One region of the Bacillus mexicanus genome, then DNA from elsewhere that is predicted to be linked to it. Evidence: a T-box and tRNA genes for the amino acid it is inferred to sense, from the RefSeq annotation. Region 1 holds a T-box; the other holds one or more tRNA genes.
The links. A T-box is a leader RNA that pairs with one kind of tRNA and senses whether it is charged. The one in region 1 lies ahead of ileS (isoleucine--tRNA ligase), so its partner is inferred to be a tRNA-Ile.

Region 1 (3,369 bases):
TGCCGAGTACAAGGGAAACGGCAGTCGGGCGTTTTTTAGCTTCGATTTGCGAACCATATCTCGAACCGTTCAGAAAAATCATCCCTCCGATCGCAATGCTGGATATTTCACCAATCGTAGCTATCATTGTGCTTCGATTTGCGTCACTTGGCTTGTGGGGGCTTTATCGCATGATTGTATTTTAATTGTGACAGTTTGATAGGGGCTTGGCAGCAGCCAAGCCTCTTTACATAGAAGGGAAAGACGATGAGCGATATTTATCAGCACTTCAGAAAAGACGAGCGGGCCTTTATTGATCAGGCGCTCGAATGGAAAAGTATTGTCCAGGAGCAATATCGGATGAAGCTGACCGACTTCTTAGATCCCCGAGAGCAGGTCATCCTCTCTGCTGTTACGGGGCAAACGGACGTCGGGGTTGCTTTTTCCGGCGGATATGACCGAGCGGAACGAAAACGGGCCATTCTCTATCCGGAGTACATCACGCCGGAAGAATCAGATTTTGAACTGCAGGCGTTTCACGTCCGTTATGCTGAAAAATTTGTCTCGGTAGATCACCGATCTCTGCTTGGCGCATTAATGGGCATAGGTTTAAAACGGCAAAAATTCGGTGACATCGTGTTTTCTGAGACATCAGTGCAATTGATTGTCTCAGCCGATATCGCTGATTTTGTGGCTGCACAGCTGACCCAAGCAGGAAAAGCGGCGGTCAGCTTAGAGAAAATTGACTTGTCAGACCTTAACATTCCAGCAGTTGATGTCGAAATAAGAGATGACACGGTTTCTTCATTAAGGCTTGACGCCGTCTGCGCCTCTGTGAGCAGGCAATCCCGCCAGAAATCACAAACGCTCGTGAAAAACGGGCTCGTCAAAGTGAACTGGAAGGTAGTTGAAGATCCTTCATATTTGGTGGCGGAAGGGGACATGCTGTCTATCAGAGGCTTTGGCCGCTGCAGCTTAACAAAAATCGAAGGAAAAACCAAAAAAGACAAGTGGAGAGTTACGTTTGAACGACAAAAATAGTCGTTTTTTCAGTTTTTTTCTCCATCTGTGCGAAATTTGTTTTATAATGTGAACTAGATAACTGTACTGAAATGTAAAAATGGAGGTGGCATGATGCCATTAACGCCAAATGATATTCACAACAAGACATTTACAAAAAGTTTTCGCGGATATGATGAAGATGAAGTAAATGAATTTCTAGCACAAGTCCGAAAAGATTACGAAATTGTTCTTCGGAAGAAAACAGAGCTTGAAGCGAAAGTCAATGAGCTCGATGAAAGAATCGGTCACTTTGCTAATATTGAAGAAACGCTGAATAAATCGATTTTAGTTGCTCAAGAGGCAGCTGAAGACGTAAAACGCAATTCTCAAAAAGAAGCAAAGCTGATCGTTCGGGAAGCAGAGAAAAACGCTGATCGTATTATCAACGAATCTTTATCAAAATCAAGAAAAATCGCCATGGAAATTGAAGAGCTGAAAAAACAGTCTAAAGTATTCAGAACACGTTTCCAAATGCTAATTGAAGCTCAGCTCGATCTTCTGAAAAATGACGATTGGGATCATTTGCTCGAGTATGAAGTCGATGCAGTCTTTGACGAAAAGGAATAAATTCTCTGAGTATCTTGACATATTCTTAGCTTGTCGAATATAATACGTTCATAAATTCAGATGAAAAGACGGTTGAAAGGGACAGTCATGTTTCCTTCAGGCCTTCATAGCGACCCGGAGATGGTGAGAGTCCGGGATGGCCGGAATCATGTAGATCAGCCCTTAAGTTTCCTTTCTGAACTCACAGTAGGTTAGGACGTTCATCACGTTACGATGCTCGAGTGGAAAAAGCGTATGTTAGCTTTTTCTAAAAGGGTGGTACCGCGAGATAAGCTTTCTCGTCCCTTATGGGATGAGAGGGCTTTTTTTATTTTCTGAAAAAATGCAGTGGAGGAATGAAAATGGATTTTAAAGATACGCTCTTAATGCCGAAAACGGATTTCCCGATGCGTGGAAATTTGCCCAACCGTGAGCCTGACATTCAAAAGAAATGGGAGGAAGAGGATATCTATCGTCTTGTACAGGAACGGACGAAAGACCGCCCGAAATTTGTTCTACATGACGGACCTCCGTATGCAAACGGCGATATCCATATGGGCCATGCACTTAACAAGATACTGAAGGACTTTATTGTCCGCTACAAATCAATGAGCGGCTACAATGCACCGTATGTACCGGGCTGGGATACACACGGATTGCCAATTGAAACAGCTCTTACAAAAAACAAAAAAGTAAACCGCAAAGAAATGTCAGTAGCGGAATTTCGCAAGCTGTGTGAAGAGTACGCTTGGAAACAAATCGAAGGACAGCGTGAGCAGTTTAAACGTCTTGGTGTCCGCGGTGATTGGGAAAATCCGTATGTGACATTAAAACCGGAATACGAAGCGCAGCAAATTCGCGTATTTGGTGAAATGGCAAAACGAGGCTACATTTACAAAGGCCTTAAACCAGTTAACTGGTCACCTTCAAGTGAGTCAGCTTTGGCCGAAGCAGAGATTGAATATCAAGATAAACGTTCAGCATCTATTTATGTTGCTTTCGGTGTGAAAGACGGAAAAGGCGTTCTTGAAAACGGCGAGCGTATTATCATCTGGACAACAACGCCTTGGACAATTCCGGCGAACCTCGGAATTTCAGTGCACCCTGATTTTGAGTACAGCGTGGTGGCAGCAGGTGAAGACCGCTTTGTCGTAGCCAGTGATTTAGTCGAAAATGTGGCCGCTGCCTGCGGATTTGATCAATATGAAGTGACGAGAACGATCAAAGGGAAAGACCTTGAGAACATTATCGCAGAACACCCGCTGTATGGCAGAGACTCTCTCGTTATGCTTGGCGAACACGTCACAACTGATGCCGGAACAGGCTGTGTTCATACAGCGCCGGGACACGGGGAAGATGACTTCATCATCGGCCAGAAATATGGCTTAGATGTGTTATGCCCAGTTGATGCAAAAGGTGTCATGACAAGTGAAGCTCCAGGCTTTGAAGGCATGTTTTATGATGATGCGAACAAAGTAATCACACAGCAGCTTGATGAAAAAGGCGCGCTTGTAAAACTTGAATTCATTACTCACTCTTACCCGCACGATTGGAGAACAAAAAAACCAACCATTTTCAGAGCGACAGCACAATGGTTTGCGTCAATTAAAGACTTCAGATCAGACCTGCTGGATGCCATTAAAGAAACAAAATGGGTTCCTGAATGGGGCGAGCAGCGTTTGCACAATATGGTTCGTGACCGCGGAGACTGGTGTATTTCCAGACAGCGTGCATGGGGCGTGCCGATTCCGGTATTTTATGCTGAGAACGGAGAGCCGATTA
Region 2 (3,369 bases), 1.1 Mb from region 1:
CGCTCAGCTATGATGATATGACGATGAATGCCGAAGAAAATATCGGCAATACAGAGTCGTACGAAAATTTCATTGCAACAGATATTACAGGCAAAGAAATTACAGTTTATCAAAGCAGAGCCCATGAACGTTATGAGGAAGAACTCGATGAAGAAGGAATCATGACCACATTCGGCGACCTCCATGCTGATTGAACCCCCGTTAAAGGGGGTTCTTGTACATTTTCATCACATCGGTCATCAGCTTCAAATAACCCTTTTGCTGCCCAATGTCATGTCGCTTGCCCTCCAGCAATTTTTCAACAGACTCTCCTTCGTGTGGAATGACGAAACATTCAATGTGATGCTAATCAGTTCTCTAATAAGTGACTTTACGATGTCATTCGCGAAAAATACGTTCCTAAATCTATTTTATGGAAAAATAAGAACCAATAAAGTACTGATTTAAGCCCATCTTTTCCCCATATCGGGAGTTTAATCTTTATAAAAGATAGGGTAAGTACAAATGCAAAATAAATACATATGGAGGTTGCAAATATGAAGAAAATTGTCGGTGCCATAGCCGTTTTTGTAATTACCTATGCGCTGTTTTCAGCAGCAGGATACTTGTTTCCAATTGACCAACAATGGTACCATTCACTGAAAAAACCGAACTGGACACCGACAGGATCTGCGATCGGCATCGTTTGGGCGATCCTGTTTGCCCTGATCTCCCTTTCAGCTACCATAGTATTTGCAGCGTGTTCATTTAAAAAAGCGAAAAGCTTTTGGATAATACTTTTGGTTAACTTCGTGCTGAATCAGGCATTCAGCTATTTTCAATTCACTCAAAAAAATTTGCTCGCTGCATCGATTGACTGCTTGCTTGTCGCGATCACTGCATTCCTATTAATGTTCATTGCAAAAAAATACAGCATGGCTGCTAGCTATCTTCTTTTGCCTTATGTATTATGGAGTGCGTTTGCAACGTTCTTATCTTTTACAATCTATTCCATGAATCTGTAAATCAAAAAAAGCCGCTGTAAGAGCGGCTTTTCAGATTGTTGACAAAATTTCATTTATAACTTATATCGCTTCTTTTCTTTCTGCAATAAATAGAGTTCGAACGCCACAGTTGTTTGCTTTGTCCATTAGACTCTGTTCTCAGGACTAGTGTTAAAATCCTCGCTTACCTGTTAATTCTAAAGCATATCAGGATTTATAAAAATTAAAAACCTTGCATATTCTACAAGGTTTCTGGATGACCCGTACGGGATTCGAACCCGTGTTACCGCCGTGAAAGGGCGGTGTCTTAACCGCTTGACCAACGGGCCGATAGTTGAGAACTTATATTTGTAATCATATGGCGGAGAAGGAGGGATTTGAACCCTCGCGCCGCTTACACGACCTACACCCTTAGCAGGGGCGCCTCTTCAGCCACTTGAGTACTTCTCCAATTGGCTCCACAGGCAGGATTCGAACCTGCGACCGATCGGTTAACAGCCGATAGCTCTACCACTGAGCTACTGTGGAATATAAGTCATGGTGGGCCTGAATGGACTCGAACCATCGACCTCACGCTTATCAGGCGTGCGCTCTAACCAGCTGAGCTACAGGCCCATGACGATATAGAAATGGAGCGGGTGATGGGAATCGAACCCACGACATCAGCTTGGAAGGCTGAGGTTTTACCACTAAACTACACCCGCAACTTTATTTGGGGCGATTGATGGGAATCGAACCCACGAATGCCAGAGCCACAATCTGGTGCGTTAACCACTTCGCCACAACCGCCAAAACATATATTAATAAATGGTGGCTCGGGACGGAATCGAACCGCCGACACACGGATTTTCAGTCCGTTGCTCTACCAACTGAGCTACCGAGCCTTATATTTAAAATGGCGGTCCGGACGGGACTCGAACCCGCGACCTCCTGCGTGACAGGCAGGCATTCTAACCAACTGAACTACCGGACCATTTATTTTGGTTGCGGGGGCAGGATTTGAACCTGCGACCTTCGGGTTATGAGCCCGACGAGCTACCGAACTGCTCCACCCCGCGATGATTAAAAGTATATATGGAGGAGGAAGAGGGATTCGAACCCCCGCGGGCTTTGACACCCCTGTCGGTTTTCAAGACCGATCCCTTCAGCCAGACTTGGGTATTCCTCCGTATAGTGGTGGACCTTGTAGGACTCGAACCTACGACCGGACGGTTATGAGCCGTCTGCTCTAACCAACTGAGCTAAAGGTCCATTGGTAGCGGCGGAGGGGATCGAACCCCCGACCTCACGGGTATGAACCGTACGCTCTAGCCAGCTGAGCTACACCGCCAAATATTTATTGAAACCAAGTGGAGCCTAGCGGGATCGAACCGCTGACCTCCTGCGTGCAAAGCAGGCGCTCTCCCAGCTGAGCTAAGGCCCCAAGAATGGTCGGGAAGACAGGATTCGAACCTGCGACCCCATGGTCCCAAACCATGTGCTCTACCAAGCTGAGCTACTTCCCGATTTCATGTAGATGATGGCGCGCCCGAGAGGAGTCGAACCCCTAACCTTTTGATCCGTAGTCAAACGCTCTATCCAATTGAGCTACGGGCGCAAAAATCAATGCCGAGGGCCGGACTTGAACCGGCACGGTAGTCACCTACCGCAGGATTTTAAGTCCTGTGTGTCTGCCAATTCCACCACCCCGGCGTGGATGGTATAGTTGGAGCGGAAGACGGGATTCGAACCCGCGACCCCCACCTTGGCAAGGTGGTGTTCTACCACTGAACTACTTCCGCAAAATTGGTGCGGATGAAGGGACTTGAACCCCCACGTCTGTAAAGACACTAGAGCCTGATTCTAGCGCGTCTGCCAATTCCGCCACATCCGCAATATGGAAATGGTGAGCCATGAAGGACTCGAACCTTCGACCCTCTGATTAAAAGTCAGATGCTCTACCAACTGAGCTAATGGCTCTTCTTATAAGAGACTTGAATATAATAACATATAAAAGTGGTGCCGGCAAGAGGACTTGAACCCCCAACCTACTGATTACAAGTCAGTTGCTCTACCAATTGAGCTACACCGGCCTATATGTAAAACCGATATGTATAATGGTGGAGGATGACGGGCTCGAACCGCCGACCCTCTGCTTGTAAGGCAGATGCTCTCCCAGCTGAGCTAATCCTCCATAATTGCACTAACGTGCAATTGCTTGGCGGCGTCCTACTCTCACAGGGGGAAACCCCCGACTACCATCGGCGCTGAAGAGCTTAACTTCCGTGTTCGGCATGGGAACGGGTGTGACCTCTTCGCTATCGCCACCAAACAAGTTGAGAGTGTTCTCTCAAAACTAGATAACAGATGTAACATCATTCAAATGTGGTTAAGTCCTCGATCGATT

Region 2: it encodes a tRNA-Ile, which carries the amino acid that the T-box ahead of ileS (isoleucine--tRNA ligase) is inferred to sense. The anticodon was not compared.

What each region holds. Positions count from the first base shown of each region.
Region 1 is NZ_JBCEYV010000001.1:1,132,872-1,136,240, reverse strand. Features, by position in the region: gene AAGG74_RS06000 (YggT family protein) at 1-185, shown strand, start outside; gene AAGG74_RS05995 (YlmH family RNA-binding protein) at 247-1,020, shown strand; gene divIVA (septum site-determining protein DivIVA) at 1,114-1,608, shown strand; T-box leader at 1,671-1,897, shown strand; gene ileS (isoleucine--tRNA ligase) at 1,950-3,369, shown strand, end outside.
Region 2 is NZ_JBCEYV010000001.1:66-3,434, reverse strand. Features, by position in the region: gene AAGG74_RS00125 (yteA family sporulation protein) at 1-194, shown strand, start outside; gene AAGG74_RS00120 (TspO/MBR family protein) at 537-1,004, shown strand; tRNA gene AAGG74_RS00115 (tRNA-Glu) at 1,241-1,312, opposite strand; tRNA gene AAGG74_RS00110 (tRNA-Ser) at 1,343-1,433, opposite strand; tRNA gene AAGG74_RS00105 (tRNA-Asn) at 1,437-1,511, opposite strand; tRNA gene AAGG74_RS00100 (tRNA-Ile) at 1,522-1,598, opposite strand; tRNA gene AAGG74_RS00095 (tRNA-Gly) at 1,614-1,687, opposite strand; tRNA gene AAGG74_RS00090 (tRNA-His) at 1,697-1,772, opposite strand; tRNA gene AAGG74_RS00085 (tRNA-Phe) at 1,792-1,867, opposite strand; tRNA gene AAGG74_RS00080 (tRNA-Asp) at 1,880-1,956, opposite strand; tRNA gene AAGG74_RS00075 (tRNA-Met) at 1,965-2,041, opposite strand; tRNA gene AAGG74_RS00070 (tRNA-Ser) at 2,059-2,151, opposite strand; tRNA gene AAGG74_RS00065 (tRNA-Ile) at 2,158-2,234, opposite strand; tRNA gene AAGG74_RS00060 (tRNA-Met) at 2,237-2,313, opposite strand; tRNA gene AAGG74_RS00055 (tRNA-Ala) at 2,334-2,406, opposite strand; tRNA gene AAGG74_RS00050 (tRNA-Pro) at 2,412-2,488, opposite strand; tRNA gene AAGG74_RS00045 (tRNA-Arg) at 2,504-2,580, opposite strand; tRNA gene AAGG74_RS00040 (tRNA-Leu) at 2,590-2,675, opposite strand; tRNA gene AAGG74_RS00035 (tRNA-Gly) at 2,690-2,764, opposite strand; tRNA gene AAGG74_RS00030 (tRNA-Leu) at 2,770-2,856, opposite strand; tRNA gene AAGG74_RS00025 (tRNA-Lys) at 2,867-2,942, opposite strand; tRNA gene AAGG74_RS00020 (tRNA-Thr) at 2,980-3,055, opposite strand; tRNA gene AAGG74_RS00015 (tRNA-Val) at 3,081-3,156, opposite strand; rRNA gene rrf (5S ribosomal RNA) at 3,179-3,294, opposite strand; partial or broken rRNA gene AAGG74_RS00005 (23S ribosomal RNA) at 3,348-3,369, opposite strand, start outside.